DNA from 2 places in the [Clostridium] hylemonae DSM 15053 genome. Region 1 is predicted to be linked to the other one. Evidence: riboswitches for the same ligand, from Rfam matches in the RefSeq annotation. Region 1 holds a riboswitch; the other holds the start of a gene.
The links. A riboswitch is a leader RNA that binds a small molecule or an ion and turns the genes downstream of it on or off. The one in region 1 is predicted to bind glycine.
Positions count from the first base shown of each region.

Region 2: it holds a riboswitch for glycine, as region 1 does, so the genes downstream of both, LAJLEIBI_RS07715 (APC family permease) here and gcvT (glycine cleavage system aminomethyltransferase GcvT) in region 1, are expected to answer to the same signal.

Region 1 covers NZ_CP036524.1:1,388,169-1,403,754, reverse strand. The annotation lists gene LAJLEIBI_RS06470 (TetR/AcrR family transcriptional regulator) at 84-659, opposite strand; gene LAJLEIBI_RS06465 (DUF2000 domain-containing protein) at 854-1,270, shown strand; gene LAJLEIBI_RS06460 (formate/nitrite transporter family protein) at 1,263-1,886, opposite strand; gene LAJLEIBI_RS06455 (bifunctional 5,10-methylenetetrahydrofolate dehydrogenase/5,10-methenyltetrahydrofolate cyclohydrolase) at 1,913-2,770, opposite strand; gene LAJLEIBI_RS06450 (cyclodeaminase/cyclohydrolase family protein) at 2,788-3,423, opposite strand; gene LAJLEIBI_RS06445 (formate--tetrahydrofolate ligase) at 3,431-5,110, opposite strand; gene lpdA (dihydrolipoyl dehydrogenase) at 5,203-6,606, opposite strand; gene LAJLEIBI_RS06435 (lipoate--protein ligase) at 6,623-7,621, opposite strand; gene gcvPB (aminomethyl-transferring glycine dehydrogenase subunit GcvPB) at 7,639-9,069, opposite strand; gene gcvPA (aminomethyl-transferring glycine dehydrogenase subunit GcvPA) at 9,056-10,384, opposite strand; gene gcvH (glycine cleavage system protein GcvH) at 10,397-10,777, opposite strand; gene gcvT (glycine cleavage system aminomethyltransferase GcvT) at 10,824-11,912, opposite strand; glycine riboswitch at 12,058-12,147, opposite strand; gene LAJLEIBI_RS06410 (ABC transporter permease) at 12,266-15,052, opposite strand; gene LAJLEIBI_RS06405 (ABC transporter ATP-binding protein) at 15,049-15,586, opposite strand, start outside.
Region 2 covers NZ_CP036524.1:1,666,408-1,681,993, forward strand. The annotation lists gene recN (DNA repair protein RecN) at 1-199, shown strand, start outside; gene spoIVB (SpoIVB peptidase) at 348-1,412, shown strand; gene spo0A (sporulation transcription factor Spo0A) at 1,531-2,322, shown strand; gene glgA (glycogen synthase GlgA) at 2,387-3,829, shown strand; gene metF (methylenetetrahydrofolate reductase [NAD(P)H]) at 3,866-4,735, shown strand; gene LAJLEIBI_RS07695 (hypothetical protein) at 4,756-5,397, shown strand; gene LAJLEIBI_RS07700 (homocysteine S-methyltransferase family protein) at 5,425-7,809, shown strand; gene LAJLEIBI_RS07705 (4Fe-4S dicluster domain-containing protein) at 7,964-9,475, shown strand; gene alaS (alanine--tRNA ligase) at 9,666-12,305, shown strand; glycine riboswitch at 12,402-12,514, shown strand; glycine riboswitch at 12,518-12,577, shown strand; gene LAJLEIBI_RS07715 (APC family permease) at 12,714-14,078, shown strand; gene rpsU (30S ribosomal protein S21) at 14,176-14,352, shown strand; gene LAJLEIBI_RS07725 (putative ABC transporter permease) at 14,451-15,044, shown strand; gene LAJLEIBI_RS07730 (aspartate aminotransferase family protein) at 15,192-15,586, shown strand, end outside.

The DNA of each region.
Region 1 (15,586 bases):
TCCTCCTTTTATGCAAGTAATCACTTGCATTAATATTATAAATAATGGTACCCCCAGTTATACCTGAGATACCGGAGATACCATTACTTTTTTAATATTCCTTCGGCAAAAATGCCCACGCTGTTACAGATATACTTCTCTTTTTCTATATGAGTCAGTTTCTCCCCAAATGAAGCGCTTAAAAATACAAATCCAAAATTCAAAGACAGGAACATCATAGCCAGACTCTCACGATCCCCGTCCCTGATCTTTCCCCCGCGGATCATTTTGTCAAAATACGCTGTCAGCACTTTTTTAAATACACGGGGAACTTCCAGTATAGAATCGGACGTATATGGATACAGTTCCGGCGTGCGCAGGCCGATCGACACTTTCACCATGCGGGGAGTCACTTTGCTCATATAGACTTCTGAAAACGATATAAGGTCTCTTACAACATCGCCGCTGTATGAAAAGTCTTCCTCCGACAGACACGGATTCCACTCCGGCAGCTCCATCGCCGACAGCACGATCTCTTTCTTCCCCTTAAACCTGCGGAAAATCGTACATTCATTCACCCCTGCCTCCGCAGCTATGTCCTTCGTCGTCGTAGCAGTGTAGCCCCGCTCCATAATTAAGGTCATGGCAGCAGTGATGATCTTATTTTGAGTTTCGTCCAACCTGTATACCACTCCCTTCCGCTTTTCATGCAAGTATTCACTTGCATCTTATCATCATATTCACAAAGTGTCAACCTGTCTGCCCCATGAAATAAAACTTCCCTGCATTGAGTGTCATATCTTACAAGAATCTTTCCGCCGATTCGATTAAAATCAAAAGCAACGATAACAGCAGCAAAGAAAGGAAAGAAACAATGGAACTGCAAGATCAGAAATGTGTGATGGTAATAGACGAAGCGCTTCCGGCCGGTATCGCGGCAAACACCGCCGGTATCATGGGCATCACTTTGGGAAAGCATATCCCTGAAGCCGTGGGACCCGACGTGACGGACAAAAACGGCAGGGCCCACCTCGGGATCATTGCCGTACCGGTGCCGATACTCAAGGCTTCCAGGGAAAAGATCAAAGAAATAAGAGAACAGCTCTACGCCCCCGAATTCTCAGACTTGACAGTCGTCGACTTCTCAGATGTGGCACAGAGCTGTAACGTATATGATGAATTTATCCAAAAGGCGGCAGACTCGGACGAATTTATTTATTACGGTATTGGAATATGCGGCAGAAAAAAAGCAGTGAACAAACTGACGGGAAACCTCCCGCTGCTCAGATGAGAACCTTTACTTCCAGTCTCTTTACCGCCGGGACAAGCATCCCGCCAAGACTGTTGCCCAAGGTCATGATGAGCAGATAACCCGCCGCTTTTACAGACCATGCCTCTGCCAGCGTAAAATAAAACATATTTGCCACACAGTGCTCAAAACCACAGAGGATAAACACACTGACACAGAGAAATAAGATCAGCGGGTTTCCCTTCTCCCTGAATCCGTCTACGGCGATAAACATGAGAAGGCCGCAGAAAAAAGAGAGAATCAGAATACTGACCGGCCGGTCGTTCAGCTTGATCCTGCAGACGCCGGCCGCCGCTTCCCGGATTCCATCTATCCGTGACAGGAGCACGGCCCGCGCCGCCAGCGCCGCCCCTGCCAGATTCCCTGCCCAGGTGACAAGGAGCAGCATGCCGTACGCCCTTTTATGAGCTTCATTGACAATATATCCTACTTTTCCGGTATAGAGATAGAGACCATTGAGCACAACCGCATATAATCCAACCGTAAACAGCAGAGAACCTGCTGTTTTATTTTCCATGGACAGATAGACGATTCCCCCGACTCCGATAAAAAGTCCGGCCCCTGCCGCAAGAAAAAATATTTTAATGTAGCGCTTCATATTTTCACCCGTTTCCCGAACGTATCCTAACAGCCTTCATTCAGACAGCGCGCGCCTTTTATGACATGCTTCGCCAGCACGGAGGATGTCACACTGCCGACGCCTCTCGGAACGGGACTGATATGAGATGCCTTCTCCTGTACACTGTCAAAGTCCACATCACCGCACAGATTTCCCTCTTCGTCTACATTGATCCCCACATCTACCACGACCGCGCCGTCGCCGACCATATCTCCGGTGACCATTCTCGCCTTTCCCGCGGCGGCGACAAGGATCTGCGCGTCCCTGCACGTCTTTGACAGTTCTACTGTTCTCGTGTGGCACACCGTGACCGTGGCATGTCTTTTCAGCAGCAACATAGACAGCGGTTTCCCAACGACCATGCTCCTTCCGATGACTGTCACTCTTTTTCCTTTGAGGCTTATCTTATAATGATCGAGCATTTCCATGACAGCTTCCGGTGTACACGGCGCATATCCGCTCTCGTCCCCTGAGAACACTTTCGCAATATTCACCGGACTCATACAGTCTGCGTCTTTGAGCGGGTGGATCATCGCCCTGACCGGCTCTTCGTCAAGGTGGGGCGGAAGCGGACGAAACAGCAGGATACCGTGTATGCGCGGATCGTCATTCACGCCGCGAAATGCCTCCTCAAAGGCCTCCTGGGTAATGTCTTCCGGGAGTTCCGTCACTTCACATCTGATCCCGATACTCTCCATTCTCTTTCTGGCCCCCCGCTCGTAAGCCATATCATCCGGTCTTTCCCCGACACGTACAATACCGAGGCACGGATGGATCCCTTTTTCCTTCAGATCCTCTGTTTCCTTTATCAGGCCTTCTTTCATAGCGGCCGCAACATCGGCGCCTTTCATCAATGTGTCCATATCCCTTCCTCCTGCTTCTAGCGGATGTGATCCAGCACGCCGCCGTATACTTTCTCCTTCAGAAGCCTTCCTTCGCGGATCATGCGGTCGGCCTCGCCGTTTAGTTCTGCCGCCCGCTTCTCATCTTTCATCAGCTTTGTGTTGATGAAAACATTCAAAGAGGCTCCTTCCAGAGCTGCCCCGGCAAATAAAATGCCAACCCCAACGTCACTTATGGCGATACGGCTGCCCTTCTCGCCTAGCGCCTCCAGCAGTTCCATAACGCGCAGCACCGTTTCCATGATCTCAAGCGGCACGACACTGGCTTCATAGAGCGCCTGCTCAAGCACTCCTGCCTTCTCTTCCCTCTGTTCCGGCGTGTCTTTTGGCAGTCCATAGGCTCTGGAGAGCGGCTCAAAGGCTTCGGCGTCCCGGTCGGTCAATTCCGCAAGACGTTCCCTGTATGCCCTGAGCTTTTCTCTGACTTCGATGACCTCCGCTTCTACATCCGCATATTTTTTCTTTCCGACCGTAAGGTTCGCAACCATCATTCCGAGCGCCGCACCCATGGCGCCCGCGGCGGCGGATGCCCCGCCTCCGCCCGGCACCGGTTCGGAAGATGACAGTGCTTCGAGAAATTCAGTTGTCTTCATTTCCAGCATCAAACTTATCATCCCCTCCTTAAAACAATCCGGATATCACACCGTTTTCATCCACATCTATCTTCTCTGCGGACGGCACTTTCGGCAGGCCAGGCATCTTCATGATATCGCCCGTCAGAGCGACGAGGAAACCGGCGCCTGCAGAGGCGGCAACATCGCGGATCGTGATCCTGAATCCTTCCGGCCGTCCAAGTTTCTTTGGATCATCGGTCAGGGAGTATTGATTTTTCGCCATGCAGATCGGAAGCCCGCCAAGTCCGATACTCTCCAGATTCTTTATCTCTTTGAGCGCCTTCGGCGTATAATCCACTCCGTCCGCGCCGTATACTTTCCCGGCAATGGCTTCTATTTTTTCCTGCACGCCCGCATCTGTATCATATACGAACTTCATTGTACTTTCTCCCTCACAGAGACGGATCACTTCCCCGGCCAGTTCCCGGCCTCCCGCGCCGCCTTCTGCCCATACGTCGGAGAGCGCCACATTTACCCCGAGCTCTCTGCATTTTTCCCGCACGAGGTCAAGTTCAGCCTCTGTGTCTGCCGGGAATTTGTTGATCGCCACAACGGCAGGCAATCCATATACTTTTGTAATATTTTCTATGTGCTTTAACAGATTCGGCAGTCCTTTTTCTAGCGCCACCAGATTTTCTTCCTGCAGATCTGCTTTCGCCACGCCGCCGTTATATTTCAATGCCTTTATTGTGGCCACTAAGATGACGGCGTTCGGGCGAAGCCCGGACATCCTGCATTTGATGTCCACGAACTTTTCAGCGCCCAGATCTGCGCCAAAGCCGGCTTCCGTCACCATATAGTCCGCCAGTTTCATGCCCATCCTCGTCGCGATCACACTGTTGCAGCCATGGGCAATATTCGCAAACGGTCCCCCGTGGATAAACGCAGGCGTCCCTTCCAGCGTCTGTACGAGATTCGGCTTCAGGGCGTCCTTCAAAAGAGCCGCGACGGCCCCCTGTGCGTTCAGGTCCCCGGCTGTCACAGGCTTTCCGCTCCTGGAGTATGCCACGATGATTCTGGACACCCGCTCTTTCAAATCCGTGATGTCCTTTGCAAGACAGAACACCGCCATGATCTCAGAGGCTACTGTGATATCAAAACCATCCTGCCTCGTCACCCCGTCCGCCTTTGATCCGAGACCGTCCACAATACTGCGGAGCTGGCGGTCATTCATATCCACACACCGCCGCCACGTAACCTTGTTCGTGTCGATATCAAGCGCATTGCCCTGATGGATATGGTTATCCAGCATAGCGGCGATCAGATTATTGGCAGTCCCGATCGCGTGCAGGTCTCCTGTGAAGTGAAGATTGATATCTTCCATCGGCACGACCTGGGCATAACCGCCGCCTGCCGCTCCGCCTTTTACCCCAAATACAGGACCAAGAGACGGTTCTCTTAAAGCTACCATCGTCTTTTTGCCGAGGCGGTTCATGGCGTCTGCCACACCGATGGTCGTTGTCGTCTTCCCTTCTCCCGCGGGAGTCGGATTGATCGCGGTGACGAGGATCAGTTTTGCGTCCGGACGCTCTGCCAGTTCATCTGTGTAATAACGATAGTCGATCTTCGCCTTATATTTTCCGTAATTCTCCACATACCTGTCCGGAATTCCGATAGAAGAGGCAATATCGTTGATCACCTTCATCTCTGCTCCCTGGGCAATCTCTATATCACTTTTAAATCCCATTTTTCAACCCTTACATCTTCCAGCCGATGTATTTTCCTTTCCTGACTGCTTTGCCAGACAGCTGCCCTTCCCGGCATCCGTTCCGGCTTTACTTACCGCCGCCGCGGCACTACATGAATGGCTTCCCCAAATACTTCCTCCAGCGCTTCCCCCACGCCTTCGTTGTAAGTCGGATGGGCGCGCACCGCGCAGAGCATCTGTTTCACCGTGAGCTTATTGGCAATTGCTGTCGTAAATTCTCCGATCATATCCGTCGCCCTCGCGCACATCATCTGCGCGCCGAGCACAATACCGGTCTGCTCCTCCGCTACAACTTTCACAAAGCCCCGCTCCTCTTTCGTGATGAGCGACTTTCCGTTGGCGCTCATAATAAATTTGCCTGTTTTTACTTCTAATCCATTCTCTTTTGCCTCTTCCTCAGACATACCGACGGAGGCGATCTCCGGGTTCGTGTACACACAGCCCGGTATGACATCCAGATCTACCGACGGTTCTGCGCCGGCGATCACTTCGGCCACATACATTCCCTGCGCGCTGGCCGCGTGCGCAAGCTGTGTCCCCTTGATCAGATCCCCGATCGCATAGACGCCTTCCATGTCTGTCCTGAACCGGCTGTCTACGGCGATACGGCCTTTTTCCAGCCGAATACCGGTTCCTTCCTCCAGAAGTCCGTCTGTATTCGGAGCCCGGCCCACCGCACAGAGCACATAGCCGGATGAGATCTTATATTCCTTTCCCTTTTCTTCAAACAGACAGGCGAGCTGTTCTCCGTCCTGCTCGACGGCCTTCACCGAGGCGCCTGTGTGAATGTCCACACCGCGCTTTTTCATGATCATTTTCAGATTCTGGGAGATCTCTTTGTCCATATTCGGAATGAGCCGCGGCATCGCCTCCACGATAGTGACCCTGCATCCCAGCGCCTGATACACAGTGGCAAACTCGACGCTGATGACACCTCCGCCGATGATGAGCAGACTGTCCGGCACCGCCTCGAGCCTGAATACATCGTCACTTGTCAGCACGCCCGGCAGCGAAAGGCCTGGTATCGGCGGCATCAAAGGCCTGGCCCCCGCTGCCAGTATGACATGCTCCGCCTCATATACGGTCTCTTTTCCGTCAGCCGTCACCTTGACGCTGCGCTCCTTTGTGAGGACGCCTTTTCCATTTATCAACTCTACCTTATTTGCCTTCAGCAGCTGTTCCACCCCCTGGCAGAGCTGCTCCGTTGTCTCCTCTTTATACGAGAGGATCTTTTTATAATCGTACGTGACGTCTGAGGCAGACACCCCGAACCGTCCGCCTGACATCACCTCCTGATACAAGGAGGAGGCGTGGATCATCGCCTTGGCCGGGATGCATCCCCGGTTCAGGCATGTCCCTCCTGCCCGCCCAGCTTCGATCACCGCGGTTTTAAGTCCGAGCTTTGCCGCCTTCACAGCGGCCACGTATCCGCCCGGGCCAGCTCCGATCACGATCAGATCAAATGTATGTTCCATATCATTATGTCTCCTTTTAAAATTCCACTTCTGAAAGCCACGATATCATATCTTTCATCATCTGCTCTTCCTCTGCGTCTTCGGACCAGAACAGCCCCAGCTGCGGCAGCACTGCCTCACGTCTGTAGTAAAGCCCTTTCAGATACCGCGGAAGGTCGAGGATCACCTGCGGCTTCATACAGTCGGACCAGGCGGCTGCATCTTCGATCCTGCCGCCCTTTACCTGAAGCTGCAGCGTCACCGTTCCCCACGGAAACCGGTGGGACAGTTCATATGTAAAATCCGTCTTCCGGCCAAATGTCCACTCCCATGAGCTGTATTTTTTCTCAAGCCCGGCAAGTTCCTCCTGGTCAAGTTCCTCCACGCTCCTCGTCCCCGCCTTCTGTCCGTACACCTCCTCAAACGCTGCTACGAGAGCTTCTTTCAGACCGGCGACCGTCAGATCCTGACAGAATTCTTTCAGGTTGGCGACCCTTGATTTTACGGAATCCACACCCTTTGACTTAAGCTTCTCTTTCGATACGGTCAGATACTTCGACAATTCCCCGATATTGACGTCCGCCATCAAAGTGCCGTGGTGATAACAGCGGGAACCCTGCTCATAAAATGCATTTCCCGAGAACTTCTTTCCTCCGGCCAGAATATCGTTCCGGCCAGACTTTTCTGCCTCTATGCCGAGCCTTTTCACGGCCCTTATGATAACTTCAAGCTGTCTGTCCAGATCATAGTTTTCTTTCTGCACGAGAAAGGTAAAATTCAGGTTCCCCAGGTCGTGGTATACCGCTCCGCCGCCGGACGGACGGCGCACGAGATATCCGCCGTCCTCCTTAAGCCTGTCGACGAGGCATTCCTTCCATGCATTCTGGTTACGGCCGATCACGACAGTGTGCCTGTTCTGCCAGAGATACAGGATACATTCATCTGCGCCGCAAGTCAGCAAAAGCTGTTCTTCCACCGCCAGGTTTTTCCTCGGGTCTGTCTGACTGCTCTCTATGTAAGTGATCTTTTCTATCATACAGATACTCTCTCTTCCTATGGCTCAAACTGATAACGGAGAACCGGATGCCTCGCAGCTCCCACTTCGTCGAGCCGCGTCACAGGTGTCTTGACCGGAGCGCTGTGCAGGCTATCTGCATGTTCCTGCGCCTCATGATAAAGGCTGCGGAACACCTCGATCGCTTCGTCCAGCGTCTCTTTTGACTCTGTCTCCGTCGGCTCTGCCATGAGCGCCTCCTTTACAATGAGCGGGAAGTACATGGTAGGCGGATGGATCCCGTTGTCAAGCAGCCCCTTGGCAATGTCCATCGCCGACACGCCCGTCTTCTTTTTCAGATCCTCAAGGCTCATGACGAACTCGTGCATGCACACTTCATCGTATGCCATCGTGTACAGATCCTTCAGCTTATTCATCATATAGTTCGCATTCAGCACTGCGTTCCGGCTGGCCTCGGGAATGCCTTCTTTTCCAAGTGTCATGATGTAGGAAAGCGCGCGTACGACTACGAGGAAATTGCCGTAGAAGCTCTTCATCTCACCGATACTCTGCTTTGGTCTCACAAAGGTCAGTTCATCCTCTCCTTCCACGAGAACGGAAGGAAGGAACGGTGAAAGGAATTGCTTGCATCCTACCGGACCGCTTCCCGGGCCTCCGCCTCCGTGCGGAGTGGAGAACGTCTTGTGCAGATTCAGATGAATGACGTCGAATCCCATATCGCCAGGCCTTACGATCCCCATGACCGCATTCAGGTTTGCGCCGTCATAGTAATTCAGACCGCCGCACTGATGAATGATCTCTGTGATCTCAAGAATGTTTTTGTCAAAAAGACCTACTGTGTTCGGGTTCGTCAGCATGAGTCCGGCCACATCATCGCCGGCTGCCTCCTTAAGCTTCTCAATATCTACACATCCGTCCGGACCGGACGGAACGCTTACTACAGAATACCCGGCCATCGCCGCGCTTGCCGGATTGGTCCCGTGGGCAGAGTCCGGCACGATGATCTTCGTGCGCTTTGTGTCGCCCCGGCTCTCATGATACGCTTTTATGAGCAAAAGCCCCGTAAATTCTCCGTGTGAGCCTGCTGCCGGCTGCATCGTCATACGGTCCATCCTCGTGATCTCACACAGATACTTCTCGATCGTGCCGATAACTTCCAGGCATCCCTGCACCGTATGCTCCGGCTGCAGCGGATGGACCTCTGTGAACCCCGGCAGATCTGCCATGTCATTGTTGATCTTCGGATTGTACTTCATCGTACAGGAACCAAGCGGATAGAAGCCGTCGTTGACACCGTGCGACTTTTTCGCCAGCTCCGTATAATGTCTGCTCAGGTCATTTTCCGACATCTCCGGCAGATGCAGCGCAGACTCACGCATATCCTTTGCCTCCGGCATCACGGCCGGCACGTCGCACTCGGGGAGCATATGCATTCCTCTTCCGGATCTGCTTTTTTCAAATATCAGCATCTACCGCACCTCCTTTAAGAATATGGATCACCTTGTCAATTTCTTCTTTCGTGTTCATCTCCGTGCAGCACCAGAGAATGGTGCCGTCCGCAAGCGGATACCCGCCGAGGATCCCTTCCTTTTCAAGCTTCTCCAGCGCCTGGGCTGCAGGCACTTTTGAAGAGGTAACAAACTCATGGAAGAATTCTCCTTTGTTTACGGTCTCATAACCGATCTTTCCGAGTTCCTCCGCCATGTAATGTGCCTTGGACATACACTGGACGGCCGCGCTTCGTATCCCCCCGCGTCCCATGGCCGCCAGATAGACTCCCACTGCCAGGGCGCACAGCGCCTGATTGGAACAGATATTGCTGGAAGCTTTCTCCCTGCGGATATGCTGTTCTCTCGCCTGCAGCGTCAGCACATATCCCGTCTTTCCGGCCGCGTCTTTCGTCTCACCGACGATACGGCCCGGCAGCTTTCTCGTCATGCCGGCCGTACAGGTCATAAACCCGAGGTACGGCCCTCCGAAGCCGAGCGGCAGTCCGAGCGGCTGGCCTTCCCCGACAGCCACGTCGGCGCCGTATTCCCTCGGCGTCTTCAGCACGCCGAGAGAGACCGGATTCACACCCATGACAAATTTCGCTCCGGCTTTGTGAGTGATCTCTCCTGCCTTTTCAGCGTCCTCCAGACTGCCATAGTAATTAGGATGCTGTATGTAGACACAGGCCGTCTCTTCATCGATATGCTCTTCCAGATATGAAAGGTCCGTGACGCCGTCTTTTTCCGGTATCACTTCCAGCTGCATCTCATTGCCGAAACAGTATGTCCTGACAGTTTCCAGCGCATAGGGCAGCACCGTGGCTGAAACAAATGCCTTTTTCCGCTTCCGCTCTCTGCACATGGCTACTCCTTCTGCGGCTGCGGACGCCCCGTCATACACAGAGGCATTGGAGGCATCCATGCCGGTCAGGTCACAGATCATCGTCTGATACTCAAAGATCGACTGCAGGATCCCCTGGCTGATCTCGGCCTGATATGGGGTGTAAGCTGTCATGAGATTCTCCTTGGAGATCACGCTCCTGACGATGGACGGGATAAAGTGGCGGTACGCGCCCGCTCCCCTGAATACGGAAGGAAACACCGTATTTTTTGCCGCCATACCCTGCATTTTTCTTCGTACTTCCAGTTCGGACATCCCCTCCGGGAGATTCAGTCCGTCTTTCACCTTTACTTCATCCGGAATATGGATAAACAGATCATCTATAGACGAAAAGCCGATCTCATGCAGCATGGCTTTTCGTTCTTCTTCCGTGTTTGGAACATATGAGCCCACAGGCACACCTCCTTACTCTTTCTCGCTCTCCACGAATGCTTGATATTCGCCGGCGGATAACAGTTCTTCCTTTTCAGATATCTCTTTTACTTTTACGAACCACGCATCATACGGAGCCTCGTTGATAAGTTCCGGCGTATCGAGAAGCTCTTCGTTGATCTCACTTACAACGCCGGAAACCGGTGCGTATACGTCGGACACAGCCTTCACTGACTCCACATCCGCAAAGGACTCTCCGACCGTGAGCTCATCCCCCTCTTCCGGGAGATTGACAAACACCAGATCTCCAAGCTCGGACTGCGCATAGTCCGTCAGGCCGATCACGACCTCGTCTCCTTCTTCTTTTACCCATTCATGGGATTTTGAATACTTCATATCCTCTCTTAATTCCATAACATTCATTCCTTTCTTTATTTTACTTTTTCTATTCCGTTTGCAGTTACTTGCTTCTTTTATAAAACGGCAGCGGTACGATCTTAGCCTCCACCATCCGTCCGCGCACTTCAACGCTCACTGTCCTGCCGGGCTCCGCGTATTTTGCGCTGACAAGCGCCATAGCCACCGGATATCCGAGATATGGGCAGTGTGTGCCGGACGTCGTATGGCCAATCAGCTTACCTTCCGCATATACGTCCTGATGTTCCCGGATGATCCCGCGCCCGGTCACTTTTAGTCCCACGCGCTTCCTCTTTGGTTCTCCCTGCTCTTCCATCGCCTTTTTCCCGATAAAGTCTTCTTTTGACATCTTCACGGCAAATCCAAGCCCGGTCTCAAGCGGTGTCACATCCTCGTCCATCTCCTGCCCGTAGAGAGGCATGGAAGCCTCCATGCGCAGTGTGTCCCGGGCGCCTAAGCCGCATGGGATCAGTCCCTCCTCTTTCCCGTTCTCCAGCAGGAGATCCCACATTTCCCCGGCCTTTTCACTGTCCAGATACAGTTCTACCCCGTCTTCGCCTGTGTATCCTGTCTTTGAAATGATACACGGGATCCCGCCGGCCTCCCCGTCAAACACCGCGTGATAATACTTTTGCGGGATATGTTCTTCTTTTGTGATCTTCCTGAGGATCTTCATCGCCTGCGGCCCCTGAAGCGCAAGCTGGGCATAGCGTTCGGACACATCGGTAAACGTGACTTCCCCCGACTGGTGCGCCAGCATCCATTCGTAATCCTTATCTTTGTTTGCGGCGTTGACGACAATAAAATAACGGTCATCTGCTTCCTTATAGACAATGAGGTCATCTACCGTGCCGCCTTTCTCATTGCACATCGGACTGTATCTCGCCTGTCCGTCTGACATATTCGCGAAATTGTTCGTCAGAAGCATCTGAAGATTGTCAAGCGCGTCCCTTCCTTCACAGAGGATCTCTCCCATGTGGGAAACGTCAAACAGGCCTGCGCGCTCCCGCACAGCCATGTGCTCTTTGATCACTCCGGTGCCGTACTGCACCGGCAGTGTGTAGCCGGCAAACGGAACCATCTTTCCGCCTGCCCTCACATGCGCTTCATACAGCGGTGTCTTTAATTCCATATTCTTTCCTCCTCCATTGTCTGTTTATTCACTTTTCCATGTTAAAACGGTGATGGCGGCATTTTAACCAGACTTCTCATATACAAAAAGGGGCAAATATAAATATCCTGCTGATATCCATACTCACCCCTGTCCTCCAGAGTATCGTCCGAATCTAATTCATTTGCCTGAGAGTTTCGGTCATCCCTTTCCCCTTCGGCGCTATCCCGCAGATAGACTCTCTTAAATCCATCATCCGATATATGAAACTACTTAGATTATAACGACATTTAAATATTCTGTCAATAATTGTTTTTTTATTAACATCTCGCTCAATTGATTTATTTTTCACACGATTGTCTATCTATTGACAATCAATTTGACTGTGCCAGCCGTTTTGCAAGCCCTGTCCTTCCTGTTTTTCTCGAGACGGCCAGCGGCACACAGACACAGATACAGGCCAGTACGAGAATCATGACGCCAAACACTGCCCACGGGCAGGTAAATGTAAAATATGCAAGCTTCGCCTTCATATAAAGATGTACCAGGAAAAGTATGCCGCTTCCGGCCGTCAGCATAAGGCCGGCGGTCAGCAGGCAGTAATAGAGCCCTTCTATCACAAGCATCCCGCACAGCTGCCTGCGTGTCATTCCAACCCCTTCCATAAGGGCAAATTCCCTCTGCCTCGACCAAAGGCCCGTCACCATCATATTCAGATAATTCATCAGACCGGCGGCGATAAGCACCATACTGAGAATGCCCAGAATGAGTCTGCTTCCTCGTATATAACTTTGGGCTTCCTGAAGCAGTCCGGCCTTGCTGATAAGAAACAATCCGGCCTCATCCCCCCGCCTGCCGTTCTCCCTCGTTAAGATCCTGCGGACTGCTTTCTCGGCCGACAGTTCCTTGCCTTTTTCCACATTCAGTTCCATATAAAAGGTCTTCTTTGCCGTTCCAAGCTTTTTAAATCCCTCTTCACTGATGACAAAATAGTCAATGCGGGGGCCGTGCCACGTACGTCTCAGAGCCGGAAACCCTTCTGCCTTTGTATCCATATAACCGCACAGTGTCATTTTCTCCGATTTTTCTGTCTCAATATCCCCCATCTTCTCCCGTTCCTGCGCTGTGGCGTTCAACCGCCTGTCACGCTCTTTCTTGGACCATAACCTTGAAAATAGGATCGGTTCCCCCACACTTTCTTCTGCCTGCTTTTCCTTGGCCGGAGATAGTATATGGTCATGCAGAAGCAATACTCCTGTGCCGTTCTCCAGACTCTCCATGTCAGCCGGTGAGCCGCTTTTTTCCGCAAATTCCTTCAGCTCCTCTATCTCCTTCCGGCCCAGGATCTGTATCGTACCGCTCTCTCCCGCTTCAATAAGTTGTATGACTGTATCAAGGTTGGCGGTATAGTTTTCATCTGTCTCTGATTCTTTATCCGCAACCATGGGACGGACCCCTTTTCTCGTATACAACGGGCACATATAGCCGCCCTCGGCGGCGTATGACTCTTCCTTCTTTACTCCGTCCACCGCCAGCAGTTCCTCTTTTACTTCTTCGCCAACCGGCGAGAAGGAATCATAATCATTGTCCGAAGTCAGGGCCAGGTTGCCGCCCTCTGTCTCCAGCGGGTCATCCTGTGGATCCCTGCCTTTATATTCCTCCCCATAGCCTTCCGCCTTTCCCCAGGAGCTGAACTCCCCGGCCACGAGAATATCGGGCCGCGCTTCTATGGCGTGGCTTTGATCTGCCCCCGAGGCGATCACCACTGCTGAGAGCGCCACCTCCAGTCCGAGAAACAGCGACAGTACCGTGCGCAGAGATCTGCCCCGGAATCGGCACAGATTCTGCCATGCCATATACCACAGTTCCCGTTTTGGTGTCCGGCGTCTGAGTGCCGCCGCCTTCTTAACCCTCCTCTTTGTCTTTGGCTGCTCTATCCCGTTATAATTCGCTGCTTCTATGCAGGAGCGGCTGACCGCCCGGTATATCGTTTCTCCCGCCGCAGCCGCAGTCACAATGCCGGTAAATACCGCCGCCAGCGCAAGCATCTGCGGGCGCAGAACATCCAGTCCGGCCGCCCCGCCATAACGGGCAAGATACTGCCTTCCGAGAAGCTGTGGAACCACAGCTGACAGCAATAACGCCGCGATCAGCACACCGGCTGGTATTCCCACCGCCAGAATACGCAGTATCTGTCTGAAATAAATGCCGCGGATCTGCTTCGCCGTCGTGCCGATCGTGTTCAGAAGCCCTATCTGCCGGATATCCTTTGCCATGGATATGTGCATGACATTATGGATGAGAAAGAATATACTTGCCAGCACAAGGACTGCGCCGAATGCCGCCATGCCGTAACCGCCCATGAACCGGTTTACCGCATCGTATGCATATGTATTACCGCCTGTAAATGTCTGAGAAGTATCGGCCATCCGGATATCGTCATAAAGCTTTTCCTCTGTGCGCCGGCCATCCATGCTGTCTTTCTGCCGGATGAGAAGATGATCCGGCTTTTCCATACTGCCGCCCCATTCTTTCAGCTTTTCTTCTGATATGTAGCCCTTGGCCATATTCGAGGCCGGCTCCGCATAGTCTTCGTACCATCCGCACAGAGTAAAGGTCTCTTTTTCCGTCCGGAACAGTCCTATCTCTATTATAAAGTGGAGTTTCATTCCTTTTTCCGGCGTACGGATACCCAGATCCTCAAGCGCGCGCACCGGCAGCATCAGTTCCTGGGCTTTCCGCGGATAGTGCCCTTCTATGCCGGTGTAAGCAGGGCGTTCCATCACATCCCAGGCCGTCTTATCTAACACTGTTATTTCACACAGACTTTCACCGCCGGCTTCTTTATATGCATATCCGGGCGTCCAGCTTCTCCCTACCTCCCGGATATAGCTCAGACTTTTGATCTTGTTGTACTGGGCCTTCGTCCCGTCCTCAAGATATGTGGACGCGGCTGTGCCGGACTGCCGTATGGATCTTAAATACTCCGCCTGAATCTTGCCGAAGGAAACGCCGAATACCATACAGAGCGTTACAATTCCGAGTATGACCGCGCCAAGAAGAATCCGGTTCCTGCCCCTGCTGCTCTTTGAGACTGCCGCGCAGAGCATCCGTATGACCGGAGTATTTGCATTCGGAGTATGCCTGCCGTTCTGTCTCATGGCCTCCCCTCCTGTCCCCATATCTTCCCGTCCTCGATGCGTACGATACGGTCCGCCATCTGGGCAGCTTCTTCCTCATGGGTGACGATGATCAGCGTCTGATGAAACTGCTCTGCACACGTCTTAAAGAGCCCCATCACTTCCATACTCGTGCCGGAATCCAGATTGCCGGTAGGCTCGTCCGCAAGAACGATCGCCGGCTTCACGGAAAGCGCCCGCGCCACGGCTGCCCTCTGCTGCTGGCCGCCGGAGAGCGTCCCCGGCATCTCATAAAGCTTTTCCCCTATGTCCAGTACGTCTATGATATGGTCTATAAACGTTTCATCAATGGGGGCTCCGTCCAGCTTCAGCGGCAGGACGATATTTTCATATACATTCAGCACAGGCACAAGATTGTACTGCTGAAATACAAATCCGATATTCCTTCTTCGGAAAATGGTGCGTTCCTCTCTGCTCATGTCTCTGAGGCTGTTTCCTCTGATCCACACCCCTCCCGCAGTAGGTTCATCCAGCCCGCCCAGCATATTTAAAAGC
Region 2 (15,586 bases), 280 kb from region 1:
CCAGATAGCAGCCATGGCAGACTGTCACTTCGTCATAGAAAAAACGGCATCGAAAGACAGTACAAAGACAGATATCCGTCCCCTCTCGGAAGAAGAGTCGGTAAACGAGCTTGCAAGAATACTCGGCGGGGCCAGAATTACAGATACAGTAATAAAAAATGCTGAAGAAATGCGGGAACTTGCAAAACAGACAAAATAATCCAGAGTGAAAAACAGAAAAACTCATATACTAAGACAGACATGAAATTGTCTGTCTTTTTTTGATATTGTCATAGGGGTCAGACCCCTATCGCGTCAGGGGTCAGACCCCTATGACAATTCTGTACAATTTTCCAGGAGGGTTTGGTATGCGGAGATACTGGTATAAAAAAATACTTATTATTATTGTTACTTTTACAGTTGCGGTGGGCGGCAGCTATTATCTTATTGAGGATCAGCACAGCCAGCTGAGACAGGAGGTGAATGCGAGCGCAGAGTCCAAGCGGATGGTGATCCCGGGCGGAATGCCGATCGGCATTTATCTCGAGACGGAGGGTGTCATGGTACTTGGCACGGATGCAGTTACATCGGTGGACGGTATGGACTATGAGCCTGCCGCGCATCTTGTGAAGTCGGGGGATTATATTGTGGGGCTTGACGATGAGGAGATCAGGAGTAAGTCGGAGCTCATATCAGCAATGAAGAAGCTGGACGAAGATGAGGTAGTGCTGAAAGTGCGCCGGACGGACAAGTATATCAATATCAAACTGAAACCGGTGAAGTGCAGCGCGAGGGACTATAAGCTCGGCATATGGGTCCGCGACAATGCGCAGGGTCTCGGCACCATCACCTTTCTGAATACGGACAGCCAGTTCGGAGCGCTCGGACATGGGATTCACGATGTGGATACGAATGAGCTCCTGGAAATTGACGACGGAACCCTTTACACGACAAGCATCAAGGACATACAGAAGGGAGAGAACGGAGTACCCGGAGGTATGGAAGGCATCATCATTTATAATAATTACAACGTGCTCGGAAGCATTGACAAAAATACGGAATCTGGAATATTTGGCCGTATTGAGCGGATCGATGCACTATTTTCGGACCAGACGCCGATCGAGGTCGGAAATAAGGACGACATAAAAGAGGGGGATGCTGTCATACGGTGTTCCGTGGACGGCAAAGTGAAAGACTATGATATTCGTATTACAAAAATCGACAAAAATGCCAAGGAAGTGAACAAAGGAATTGTCATAGAAGTGACGGATCCGGATCTTCTTAAGATCACCGGAGGAATCGTACAAGGCATGAGCGGAAGCCCGATAATCCAGGATAACAAATTAATCGGGGCGGTTACCCATGTGTTCGTTCAAGATTCCACGAAAGGATATGGCATTTTCATAGAGAATATGTTGGAACATGTAGAATAGTCTGTAAACTGTCGATTGGTGTCAAGTTTTTACGACAGTAATTTCTTGCTTTGCTATATGACGAAATATATAATGAATTCTGACGGTTTTTATATGAGGAAGGGAGGCTTTACGCCAAATGGGAGAAATAAACGTAGCGATAGCCGACGACAATGAGAGAATATTGGATTTGCTTGGCGAAATAATAAGCAATGACAAGGAACTTACTCTTGTCGGGAAGGCGAATAATGGGGAGGACATGTATGAACTGATAAGGCAGAAACAGCCGGATGTTGTCCTGTTAGACCTGATAATGCCGAAAATGGACGGTCTGAGTGTCATGGACCTTGTAAATGAGGACAAGGAGATCAAGAAACACCCCGACTTTATCGTCGTGACAGCGGTAGGACAGGAGAGAATCACAGAAGATGCCTTTAAGAAAGGTGCGAATTACTATATTATGAAACCGTTTAACAACGATATGGTACTGAACAGGATAAAACATGCGAACCATATAATACGACATGAGATGAAACAGATGACTCCGCAAGAAACAACTTTAAGCCGTCAGCCGGAAGTTAATCTGGAGACAAGAGTGACCGATATGATACATGAGATTGGTATACCGGCCCATATCAAAGGATACCATTATCTGAGGGATGCGATCATTATGGCAGTGGAAGATATGGATGTGTTGAACGCCATAACAAAGGTACTGTATCCCACAGTAGCGAAGATGCACCAGACAACAGCAAGCAGAGTAGAACGGGCAATACGCCATGCGATCGAGGTTGCGTGGAGCAGAGGTAAACTGGATACACTGGACGATCTGTTCGGTTATACAGTAAGCAACGGAAAGGGAAAACCAACGAATTCGGAGTTTATCGCGCTGATAGCCGACACGATTCGTCTGGAATATAAAAACAGATAAGACTTTCCTTCTGAAATAAAATACGGTATAATAATACATATCGTGAGGTTGGGAGGAAAATCTGATGGAAAAAATATTATTTGTGGCTTCTGAGTCAGTGCCTTTTATAAAGACCGGGGGACTGGCCGATGTAGTCGGTTCTTTACCAAAATATTTTGATAAAGAAAAGTATGACGTACGAGTGATGTTACCGAAGTATATGTGCATGAAGGATGAATGGAAAGAAAAACTGACGTACTGTACCCACTTCTATATGGATTTGAACTGGAGAACACAATACGTCGGTATACTGGAATTAGAATACGATGGAATTACGTTCTATTTTATAGATAATGAATACTATTTTAATGGATTTGCGCCATATGGGGATATGTATTCGGATATTGAGAAGTTTGCATTTTTTTCAAAAGCAGTGCTCAGCGCTCTGCCTCTGATCGATTTCAGACCTGACATTTTACACTGCCACGACTGGCAGAGCGGTCTCGTCCCGGTATATCTCGATAACTTCCGCTATGGCAATGAGTTCTACAGGGGCATAAAGACGATCATGACCATACATAACCTGAAATTCCAGGGTACATGGGATACGAAGAGAGTAATGGATATTACCGGCCTGCCGAGATATTATTTCGCGCCGGATAAGCTGGAAGCATATAAGGATGCCAACTATCTGAAAGGCGGCATCGTATATGCCGACCGGATCACGACGGTGAGCAGTTCTTATGCGGAAGAGATCAAGACGCCGTTTTACGGAGAGAAGCTTGACGGGCTTATGAACGCCAGGGCAAACAGCTTATCCGGAATTGTGAACGGGATCGATTATGAAGATTATGATCCGGCGGACGACCCGCACATTGAGAAGAATTACACAGTGGACAATTTCCGCAAGGAGAAAGTAAAGAACAAGACCGCGCTTCAAAAAGAGCTCGGACTCGAAGCAGACCATCGGGTGATGATGATAGGTGTCGTATCGAGGCTGACCGATCAGAAGGGATTTGACCTTATCTCCTATGTCATGGACGAGTTGTGCCAGGACGCGGTACAGCTTGTAGTGCTCGGCACAGGGGAAGAACAGTATGAAAATATGTTCCGGCATTATGCGTGGAAGTATTCGGATAAGGTGTCGGCCAACATTTTCTATTCTGAGCCGATGTCACATAAGGTATACGCGTCCTGTGACGCATTCCTCATGCCGTCGCTGTTTGAGCCGTGCGGATTGAGCCAGCTTATGAGCCTGCGGTACGGGACTGTCCCGATCGTGAGAGAAACAGGCGGCCTCAAAGATACGGTCGAGCCGTATAATGAGTTTGAAAAGACGGGAACCGGGTTCAGCTTCATGAATTACAACGCACATGAGATGCTTGGAACCGTCCGTTATGCAGAGCGCATCTACTACGATAAAAAGAGAGACTGGAACAAGATCGTGGAAAGAGGCATGCAGAAGGATTTCTCATGGAAGAATTCGGCGAAGCAGTATGAAGAATTATACGAAAGCATACTCTGTTAACAGCAGAAAGAATTGATTACATCAAGAGGAGAACAGATGAAGATAAAAGATATACTGAGAGATGAGGAACCACACATTTCATTTGAGGTGTTTCCTCCGAAAACGGATGCGGGATATGAAAGTGTGCTGTCTGCGACAGAAAAAATAGCAGCATTAAAACCGTCATTTATAAGTGTAACCTATGGTGCAGGCGGCGGCACGAGCAAAAATACAGTCAATATCGCATCACATATACAGAACGATCTGGGCGTTGTGAGCCTGGCGCATCTGACCTGTGCTTCATCCACGAAGGAAGAGGTACATCAGGTGATCGAAAAGCTCAAGGAAAAGGGAATTGAAAACGTACTGGGACTTCGGGGCGATATACCCGATGATGTACAGTTCCCTGTGTCAAACCAGTATAAATATGCATTTGAACTTATTCGGGATATAAAATCTCAGGGCGACTTCTGTGTCGGAGCGGCCTGTTATCCCGAAGGACATGTGGAGACGGAACATAAGAAAGACGATATTGAGAATTTAAAAAACAAGGTGGAGTGCGGGGTCGATTTTCTCACAACACAGATGTTTTTTGACAACAATATTCTGTACAACTTTCTATACCGTATCCGCGAGAAGGGAATCACTGTTCCGGTGCTTCCGGGCATTATGCCGGTGACGAATTCCAAGCAGATGAAGAGAATATGCTCTCTGTCCGGAACGGCGCTGCCGGAGAGATTCCGCGCTATCGTGGACCGCTTTGGAGATGATCCGAAGGCCATGCAGCAGGCTGGAATCGCATATGCAACCGATCAGATCATAGACCTGATCGCCAACGGAATAAACAACATACATATTTATTCAATGAACAAGCCTGAGGTTGCAGGGGCGATCATGAAGAATCTGTCGGACATAGTAAAAGTATAAGCTTAGCATAAGGGGAAGACATGGATACAAGGACGAAGGAGGCAGTTCGTTACTTGGGTTATGGGAAACATGCGGTAGATGATTCTACACTTGCGCTGATCGGGGAAGCATTTGAAGAGCTGGACCGATTGGCAGCCAGGCGGATCGTCTACCGTATTTTTGATCTGACCGTAAAAGAACCGGACTGCATAGAGATTGGAAAGTTATGCATCAGAAGCAGAAGCCTCGGCAGAAATATGAAAGGCTGCGAAAAGGCCGTCCTGCTCGGGGCTACGCTCGGTATTGAGATAGATATGTATATGCGAAAACTGAGCATTACAAATATGGCCAAGGCAGTTGTCGTACAGTCGTGTGCGGCAGCTCTGCTGGAAGAATACCTGGACGGCTGTCAGCTTGCCATCGAGCAGGAGGCGGGCGGGCAGGGACTGTATCTGAGGCCCCGGTTCAGTCCCGGATACGGAGACTTTTCCATTGAGCATCAGGAGGAAATTGTCAGGATGCTGGATACAGCCAAGACGATCGGTCTGTCGGTGACTGGAAGCAGCATGCTGACGCCGTCAAAGTCTGTGACGGCCGTGATGGGACTGAGCAGGACAAAGGAACCGTGTCACAGAAAAGGCTGTGAGGAGTGCGGGATGACGGACTGTCCGTACCGAAGATGAAAAAGACAAGGGCAAAGGAGAAAGTGAATGATATCGCAGAGACTTGGTAGAGAATTATTATTTTTTGACGGCGGAATGGGCACACTGCTTCAGTCGAAGGGACTGAAGCCGGGAGAATTGCCTGAGACGTGGAATCTGACCCACCGGGAAGAAATTATTGATATCCACCGGCAGTACGTTGAGGCAGGCAGTGACATTGTGCTGACAAATACGTTTGGCGCCAATGCGCTGAAATTCCATGATACAGAGTATGATCTCGAGGAAATTGTAACTTCTGCGGTCGGAAATGTGAGGGAAGCGGCCAGGACCGGTGTGAACGACGGACGCAGGGTGTACACGGCGCTCGATATCGGTCCTACGGGAAAGCTGCTGAAGCCGATGGGAGATCTGGGGTTTGAGGAGGCGTACGAGGCGTTTAAGGAGGTTGTGCGGTACGGGGAGGCAGCCGGCGCAGATCTCGTTCATATTGAGACGATGAGCGACACGTATGAGGTGAAGGCTGCAGTGCTGGCGGTGAAGGAAAACACGGACCTCCCGGTATTTGCCACCATGATCTTTGATGAGAGAGGGAAGCTTCTGACGGGCGCAGATGTGCTCTCCGTCGTAGCCCTGCTGGAGGGGCTTAGAGTGGACGCGCTCGGGATCAACTGCGGGATGGGTCCTGAGCAGATGATGTCTATATTGGATGAGATCATGAGATACACGTCCATACCGGTCGTCGTAAAGCCGAATGCCGGTCTTCCGAAGCAGCGGGAGGGAGAAGTGTATTATGACGTGGACCCGGAGCATTTTGCAGAGGCAATGTGCAGGATCGTGAAAAAGGGAGCGTGTGTGATCGGCGGCTGCTGCGGCACAACGCCCGCACATATCAAGGCAATGACCGAGCGGTGCGCGGGGCTTGTGCCTGCTGTGCCGACGAGTAAGAAAGAGACCGTTGTTTCCTCCTACGGGCAGGGAGTCGTCCTCGGGGACAGGCCGGTGATCATAGGCGAACGGATCAATCCGACAGGAAAAAGTAAATTTAAGCAGGCGCTGAAAGAACATGATCTTGATTATATTCTGAGAGAAGGAATCACCCAGCAGGAGAAGGGCGCGCATATACTGGATGTGAATGTCGGCCTTCCGGACATAGACGAAGTGTCCATGATGAGGGAAGTCGTCTGTGAGCTGCAGAGTGTCACGAGCCTTCCGCTTCAGATCGATACGGTAGACATAGAGGCGATGGAAGCGGCCATGCGCATATACAACGGTAAACCGATGGTCAATTCCGTCAACGGAAAAAAGGAATCCATGGATGCTGTATTTCCTCTGATCCAAAAATACGGCGGCGTAGTCATCGGACTTACGATCGATGAAAATGGCATTCCGGATTCCGCAGACGGGAGAGTGAAGGTCGCCGGAAACATCATCGAGGAAGCTGCAAAATATGGCATCGACAGAAAGGATATTGTCATTGATGTGCTTGCGATGACGATCAGTTCCGAGCCGGAAGGGGCGAAGGTAACGCTTGAGGCGCTCCGCAAAGTAAGGGAATGCTACGGCGTGCGCACGGTGCTCGGTGTCTCCAATATCTCCTTTGGCCTCCCGTTCCGTCCGGCGGTCAATGCAAACTTTTACACGATGGCTATGCAGAGCGGGCTGAGCGCAGGGATCATCAATCCATCCTCGGAGGACATGATGCGGTCTTATTATTCCTTCTGCGCACTCATGAACTTCGACCATAACTGTGAGCAGTATATTGCACAGTACGGCAGCCAGACGTCTGCGCCTGTGCAGATGTCGGAGATGACGCTTAAAAGCGCGATAGAAAAGGGCCTGAAAGAGGAGTCGTACCAGGCGGCTCTCCGGCTTGTGAAAGAGAAGGCTCCGCTTGAGATCATCAATGAGTATCTCATTCCTGCGCTTGACGTGGTCGGGAAAGGATTTGAGAAAGGTACTGTTTTTCTCCCGCAGCTGCTCATGAGCGCGGATGCGGCAAAGCTTGCATTTGCCGTGCTGAAAGAGGAACTTGCCAGAAGCGGGGAGAGCGCGCAGAAAAAAGAAAAGGTCATCCTGGCGACTGTCAAAGGGGATATTCACGATATCGGGAAGAACATTGTAAAAGTGCTGCTGGAAAACTACAGCTTTGATGTCATTGATCTTGGGAAGGACGTGCCGCCGGAGGAAATTGTCCTCAGGGCTGTCTCGGAGGATGTGCGCCTCGTCGGACTAAGCGCGCTCATGACGACGACGGTGGTCAGCATGGAGCGTACGATAAAGCTCCTTCGCAGGGATAAGCCGGACTGCAAAGTCATGGTGGGCGGAGCGGTGCTGAACGAAGAATATGCGGAAATGATCGGCGCAGATTTTTACGGGAAGGACGCGATGCAGTCTGTTTATTACGCGCAGAAGATCTTGCAGACAGCGGAGTAAGATGAGTACCGGCGCTGCCGTAGTCTAAGCGGGGAATAAATTGCGCTTCATGTTTTTGATTTAGTACAAGTGCGGTTGTTGACAGAAATTTAACGATTCAGTATAGTGGTGGAAGAAGTAAATTAGTGGAAAATATTCAGGAGGAAACTGCTTTATGATGAGAGGACTGGATACGACGGTCAGGAAGCTGAGAAGAAGAGTATTCGAGGAAGTTGCCAGACTTGGTTTTAAGGCGAATGCAGAGACGCTGAACGATGATATGGAGGCTATTCCTTATAAGATGGTAAATGAAGATACCGCGAAGTACAGGGAGAGTGTGTACCGGGCCCGGGCGGTCGTGCGGGAAAGGCTGAGACTGGCCATGGGGCTGTCTCTTCGGCCGGAGAATAAGCCGGTGCATCTGACCGCCGGCGTGGAATCCAGTAATATTTCCGACAAATATTATGAGCCGCCTCTCATGCAGGTGATACCTTCTGCCTGTGAAGCGTGTGAAGAGCGGGGATATGAGGTCAGCAACATGTGTAAGGGCTGCCTGGCTCATCCGTGTATGGAAGTCTGTCCGAAGGACGCTGTTTCCATGGTAAAGGGCCGTTCTTACATTGACCAGGAGAAGTGTATCAAATGCGGTAAGTGTAAGTCTGTCTGCCCCTATGACGCTATTTCAAGGAAAGAACGCCCGTGCCAGAAGGCGTGCGGCGTGGGAGCGATAGAATCGGACAACTGCGGGCGCGCGCGCATCAACAATGAAAAGTGTGTATCATGCGGAATGTGTATGGTGAGCTGTCCGTTCGGCGCCATATCGGACAAGTCGCAGATATTCCAGCTGGCCCGCGCGCTTACAGAGGGGGATGAGATCGTAGCTGAGATCGCGCCGGCCTTTGCCGGCCAGTTCGGGGACAATATCACGCCGAGAAATCTAAAGGCCGCGCTTCAGGAACTGGGATTTTCAGAGGTGTACGAGGTGGCTCTGGGCGCCGACATCGGGGCGGTGGCGGAGGCACATCATTATGTCAATAAAGTGACAACAGGAGAGCTTCCTTTCCTTCTTACTTCCTGCTGTCCGTCCTGGGCCATGCTTGCCAAGAAGTATTTCCCGGATCTGATCGACCAGGTTTCACAGGAGCTGACGCCGATGGTGGCCACCGCCCGGACGATCAAACAGGAACACCCGGAGGCAAGGGTGGTATTTGTAGGTCCCTGCGCGGCGAAGAAGCTGGAGGCTATGCGCAGGACCGTCCGAAGCGATGTGGATTTCGTAATAACTTTTGAGGAGCTTCAGGCGATGTTTGACGCGAAAGAGATAGACCTGACCAAATATGAGGCGGAATCCTCCTTCCACAATGCGACCGGGGCCGGGCGCGGTTATGCGGTAGCCGGCGGTGTGGCGGAAGCCATCGAAAAATGTGTGAAGGAATACTATCCGGGCGTGGAAGTGAGTATTGAACACGCGGAAGGACTTGCAGAGTGCAAGAAGACGCTGGCGCTGGCAAAGGCAGGGAAGATGAACGGCTGTCTCATTGAAGGAATGGGCTGTCCGGGCGGCTGCGTGGCCGGGGCCGGAACGAACATCCAGGTTGTGAAAGCGCAGAAAAAGATAAAAGAGTTCGTGGCAGCATCCTCGAAACAGCTGCCGCCGAAAGAGTTAGAAGAAATAGAGCTGAAATAACAGCCAGGGACAGGGCAAAATGAGCTGGGGACGGGGGAAAATCGATTTTCCCCCGTCCCCAGCTCATTTTGCCCTGTCCCCGCCCGTTGACAAACAGCCGGGTTCTCTTTATAATTAAGACTTAAGTATCAAATAGTCCCGGACGCTTGCGGCTGACGGGGATTTTGGATATAGAAGCAGGAGGGCATATATGCAGAAATACGGAGTAAATGAATTGAGGAAAATGTTCCTGGAGTATTTTGAGAGTAAGGGACATCTGATTATGAAGAGTTTTTCACTCGTACCGCACAATGATAAGAGTCTGTTGCTGATCAACTCGGGAATGGCGCCGCTGAAGCCATATTTTACCGGCCAGGAGATTCCGCCGAAAAAGCGGGTCACTACGTGCCAGAAATGTATTCGTACAGGCGACATTGAAAATGTAGGAAAGACTGCCAGGCACGGGACGTTTTTCGAGATGCTCGGCAATTTCTCGTTTGGGGATTATTTTAAAAAGGAGTCCATCCGCTGGACGTGGGAGTTTTTGACAGATGTGGTCGGCCTTGAGCCGGACAGGCTCTATCCGTCTGTCTATCTGGATGACGATGAAGCCTGGGAGATCTGGAACAAGGATATAGGGATCGCACCGGAGCGGATCTTCCGTTTTGGAAAAGAGGACAATTTCTGGGAGCATGGTTCAGGACCGTGCGGGCCTTGCTCGGAAGTATATTATGACCGAGGGCCAAAATACGGCTGCGGCAGTCCGGATTGTACGGTGGGCTGTGAATGCGACCGGTATATGGAGATCTGGAACAATGTATTTACCCAATTTGACAATGACGGCAATAATAATTATACGGAGCTTGAACAGAAAAATATAGATACCGGCATGGGTCTGGAACGTCTGGCCTGTGTTGTACAGGGCGTGGATTCCATGTTTGATATTGATACGATCAAAGCGCTCAGAGACCATGTCTGCCACATTACAAAGACAGAATATGGACAGGATGATGAGACAGATGTATCCCTGCGCGTTATCACAGACCATATCCGCTCTGTGACCTTTATGATCTCGGACGGAATTATGCCGTCCAATGAAGGAAGGGGCTATGTACTGCGCCGTCTGCTGCGCCGCGCGTGCCGTCATGGAAGGCTGCTCGGCGTGGAAGGAGAATTCCTCGTAGAGCTGGCCCGTACTGTTATTGAAGGCTCCAGAGACGGATATCCCGAACTGGAAGAAAAGAAAGATTTTATATTTAAAGTCATAGCAAAGGAAGAGGAACAGTTTAACAAAACGATAGATCAGGGACTGTCTATTCTTGCTGAGATGGAAGCAGAGATGGAGAAGAACGGGGAAAAAACACTGTCGGGCGATCATGCGTTCAAGCTCTATGACACGTACGGATTTCCGCTGGACCTCACAAAAGAAATTCTTGAGGAGAAGGGCCTGTCTGTCGATGAAGAAGGCTTCAGGGCGTCTATGGAAGTTCAGCGCCGGACGGCGAGAGAAGCAAGAGAGGTGACGAACTATATGGGCGCGGACGCTACGGTGTATGAGTCCATCGCTCCGGAGGTAACGTCAGAGTTTGTCGGCTACGATAATCTGAGCTTTGAATCTTCTGTGACAGTTCTCACGACAGAGACGGAGATCACAGATGCATTGTCAGATGGAGACAGGGGGACGGTATTTGTAGAGAAGACACCGCTTTATGCCACGAGCGGCGGCCAGGAGGCTGATAAAGGGTATATACGTACGGCGGACGGAGAATTCCGTGTGGAGGATGTTGTAAAGCTTTTAGGCGGCAAGATCGGTCATGTCGGCTATGTGACAAAAGGTATGATCAAGACAGGAGATACGGTTACACTTGAGGTCGATGAGGAGAACAGGGCGCTGTCCGCGAGAAACCACAGCGCGACACATCTGCTTCATAAAGCGCTGCGGACTGTCCTTGGAACACATGTAGAGCAGGCCGGTTCTTCTGTAAATGCAGAGAGGCTCCGCTTTGATTTCACTCATTTCTCCGCGTTGACGAAGGAGGAACTGAAGAAGGTCGAAGAGATCGTCAATGCGCAGATCATGGCTGCTCTGCCGGTCAAGGTAGAAAATCTGCCGATCGAGGAAGCAAGAAAGACAGGAGCGGCTGCGCTGTTTGGGGAAAAATATGGCGATATCGTACGTGTTGTCAGCATGGGAGATTTTTCTGTAGAGTTCTGCGGCGGTACGCATGTGGAAAATACCGGTGTCATCACGGCGTTTAAGATCATTTCCGAGACGGGCGTCGCAGCCGGTGTGCGCCGGATCGAAGCGCTGACATCCAAGGGGCTGCTGGACTATTACGACGAGCTTGAGAAGCGGCTTGCGGAGGCGGCAAAGCTTGTAAAAGCCTCACCGGATAAGCTTGCGGAAAAAATCACACATCTTCTGGCAGAGAACAAGACACTGCACAGTGAGGTGGAAAGCCTTAAGAGCAAGCTCGCTCAAGATGCAATGGGCGATGTGATGGATCAGGTCACAGAAGTGAAAGGCGTGAAACTCCTTGCCACGGAAGTGGAGGGAGTGGATATGAACGGACTGCGCGACCTCGGCGACCAGTTGAAGGATAAGCTGGGCGAAGGAGTGATCGTCATTGCATCCGCTGCCGGAGGGAAGGTAAATCTGATGGCAACTGCCACGAAGGGCGCCATAGAAAAAGGAGCCCACGCCGGAAACCTTATCAAAGCGATCGCAGGCCTTGTCGGCGGCGGAGGCGGAGGACGCCCGAACATGGCGCAGGCCGGAGGTAAAAATCCGGACGGAATCAGCAGCGCGATCGCCAAAGCGGGAGAAGTTCTTGAGGAACAGTTATCATAGGGCATAAACTTCTTTGTCATAAGATTAACGTCATAAAAATAACTATGGTTGACAAATTTACCGGGCACACATATACTAAGTAAAGAATAAAGCCAGGTGAAGCGGCGAGGAAGATTTCTGCCTGATATACGGCAGAAAACCGATGAAGCAATTGGGAAGGCTCCTAATCTTTCCAAGAAACTTTCAGGTGCAGGTACCCGCCGTGGATGGGACTCTGGAAAGAGCCTTTAAAGGCCACCGTAGAAGTAAAGCTTTCAGGTAAAAATACAGAGGGTATAGGATACGCTATCAGTACGCCTATACCCTCTTTTGTATTGTCTGAATAGTGTGAGAATCTTCATAGGGGTCAGACCCCTGTGGGCAAAGGGGTCTGACCCCTATGAAAATTTCGGCGAAGGAGAATGTATTATGGAACAAAAACGGGAATTGAAGAAAAATTTAGGTGTGGCGACTGCCATGGCTCTGGTCGTGGGCTGTGTGATCGGGTCCGGCGTGTTTTTTAAGCCGCAGGCTATTTATACGGCAACGGGAGGGGCTCCCGGGCTTGGAATGATCGCCTGGGTCATCACAGGTCTCGCAAGTATTGCCGCGGCTCTTACTTTTGCGGAAGTAGCGATCATGATACCGAAGACAGGGGGAATGGTTGCTTACCTGGAAGAAATCTATAATCCGGTAGTTGGCTTTCTGGCGGGATGGGTACAGACGATCCTGTTTTACCCTGCTATGATCTCGGCGCTTGCGGTTGTGTGCGCGCAGCAGGCAGGTCTTTTTATCGGGGAAGGCTTTACTGTGCCGCTTGCGATCGGCATCATAATTTTGATCATATTTTTAAATAACCTCGGCTCGAAGGTCGGGGGGAGCATCCAGGTTGTATTTACCATATGTAAACTGATCCCGCTCATTCTTCTGATGATTTTTGGATTTGTAAAAGGCAGCGGCGCAAACCCCATCTTCAGCCCTATGGTTGGTGACGGACTGAGTCCGGCGGTGGTGCTCGGGCAGCTCATGGTCGCCATATTATTTGCCTTTGAAGGGTGGACCGGGGTCGGCGCGATCGCGGGAGAGATGAAAAATCCAAGCAGAGACCTTCCGATCGCGATCGTCGGCGGTGTGTCTGTGATCATGGGCGTATACTTTATCATCAATATCGCTTATCTGTGGGTGCTTCCGGCAAGTGAACTGGCGACGCTCACGGCTCCGGCATCCGCGGTGGCTCTGAAGGTGTTCGGTGACATCGGCGGGAAGATCATCTCGGTCGGCATCATGATATCCGTGTTCGGAGCCTGCAACGGCTTTGTGCTGTCCGGCTCGAGAGTGGCCTATTCTCTGGCAGCGGAAGGCAATTTCCCGTACAGCCGTAATCTTGCGAAGCTGAACAATGCACAGGTTCCAACAAATTCGATCATCCTCGTCGGCGGGATCGGCTGTATCTATGCCATCAGCGGGCAGTTTAACCTGCTCACAGACCTGGCCGTATTCTCAAGCTGGACCTTCTATACGCTGACCTTTATCGGTGTGATGAAGTTAAGGAAAGACCGCCCGGACGCAGTGAGAACATATAAGGTGCCGCTGTACCCGGTCGTGCCCATCATTGCTGTCGTCAGCGGAGTGTATGTGATCATTAACCAGCTGTTCATGTCGGGGCTCCAGTCAACGGTGCTCTCAGTGGGAAGTATTGTCATTATGTTAATAGGCCTTCCGGTGTATTCTGTAGTTATGAAAAACAAAGAAAAGAAAAAAACTGCAGCAAATGCCGAAAAAATATTGACGTAGTAGAAATATGTGCTATAATCTTATGTAGTGCAATAAATATACCCGAACAGTCGTATGGTGCACAATATAGGACTGGAGGGAGGTTAGGTGTGAGTCTATGTCAAATGTAATCGTAAAAGAAAACGAGACGTTAGATAGCGCTTTACGCAGATTCAAAAGAAACTGCGCCAAAGCGGGCATTCAGCAGGAAATTCGTAAAAGAGAACATTACGAAAAGCCAAGCGTAAGACGTAAGAAAAAGTCTGAAGCTGCTAGAAAACGTAAGTATAACTAATATGTGCAGATAAATAGAGTGTTGGGGTACAACACTCTATTTTTACGTTAATGAAACCTTTCGGCAGAAGTACCTAAGGAAGAGCAGAGGTGATAAACATGTGGTGGAATAAAGTGATATTTGGCTGGAGCGCGTATCATGTCGTGCTGTGGTTCCTTGTTTACAGTATACTCGGATGGTTTGTGGAATCTGTCTACATGTCATTGTGCAACCGGAAAATAACAAACCGGGGGTTTGCGCGGTGTCCGGTATGTCCCATTTACGGCGTTGGAGCGCTGACTGTATTTTTTATGCTGCAGCCGTACAGTGAACATCCCGTGAAGCTGTTTTTTATGGGAATGCTGCTTGCCACGTCTATCGAATTTATCACAGCCGGAATCATGAACAAGATATTCGGTGAGATATGGTGGGATTACCGCCGGAAACCATTTAATTATAAAGGGATCATATGTCTGGAGAGCTCTATTGCCTGGGGGTTCTACACGCTGGCGTTGTTTGCTTTCCTCCAGAATATGATAGTTGACATCGTGGGTGTCATACCTGTTATGATAGGAAGGATCGGCGGAAGCATTTTGATCATTGTTTATGCGGTGGATTTCTTCATTACTTTATACAGGGAGAAAAAGGAAGATATTCCGGAACGTCTATGGCAGGTAAAGGACAGACTGCTGGACAAGCTGTCGAAGGAATGATATACATAGGAAACAACAATTGACGGATCAATGGAAAAGGTCTATACTGAAAATGTCACAGACGAGGACGTCGTATTTTATATACGGTGTCCTTTTTTTATTTCAGAAAACTGTATATACGGCGCAGAAGAAAGTGAGGAGATTAGTATGAGACTGAGAGAAACCGGGCTTACGGCCGAAGAATTGAAGGCAATGACAGATAAGTATATGGTAGAGACTTATCCAAGGTATGATTTTGTCGCTGAGCGGGCGGAAGGAATGTACCTCTATGATGAGAAAGGAAATGCCTATCTTGACTTTTACGGAGGAGTCGCTGTAAACAGTGTGGGAAACAGAAATCACAGGGTGATAGAAGCAGTCAAAGAACAGGCGGATGATATCGTGCATACGTTTAACTATCCGTATACGGTTCCGCAGGCGCTGCTTGCAAAGAAAATTTGTGACACAGTAGGGATGGACAAAATATTTTATCAGAATTCAGGAGCAGAAGCGAATGAATGCATGATCAAGATGGCGAGAAAATATGGAACAGACAAATACGG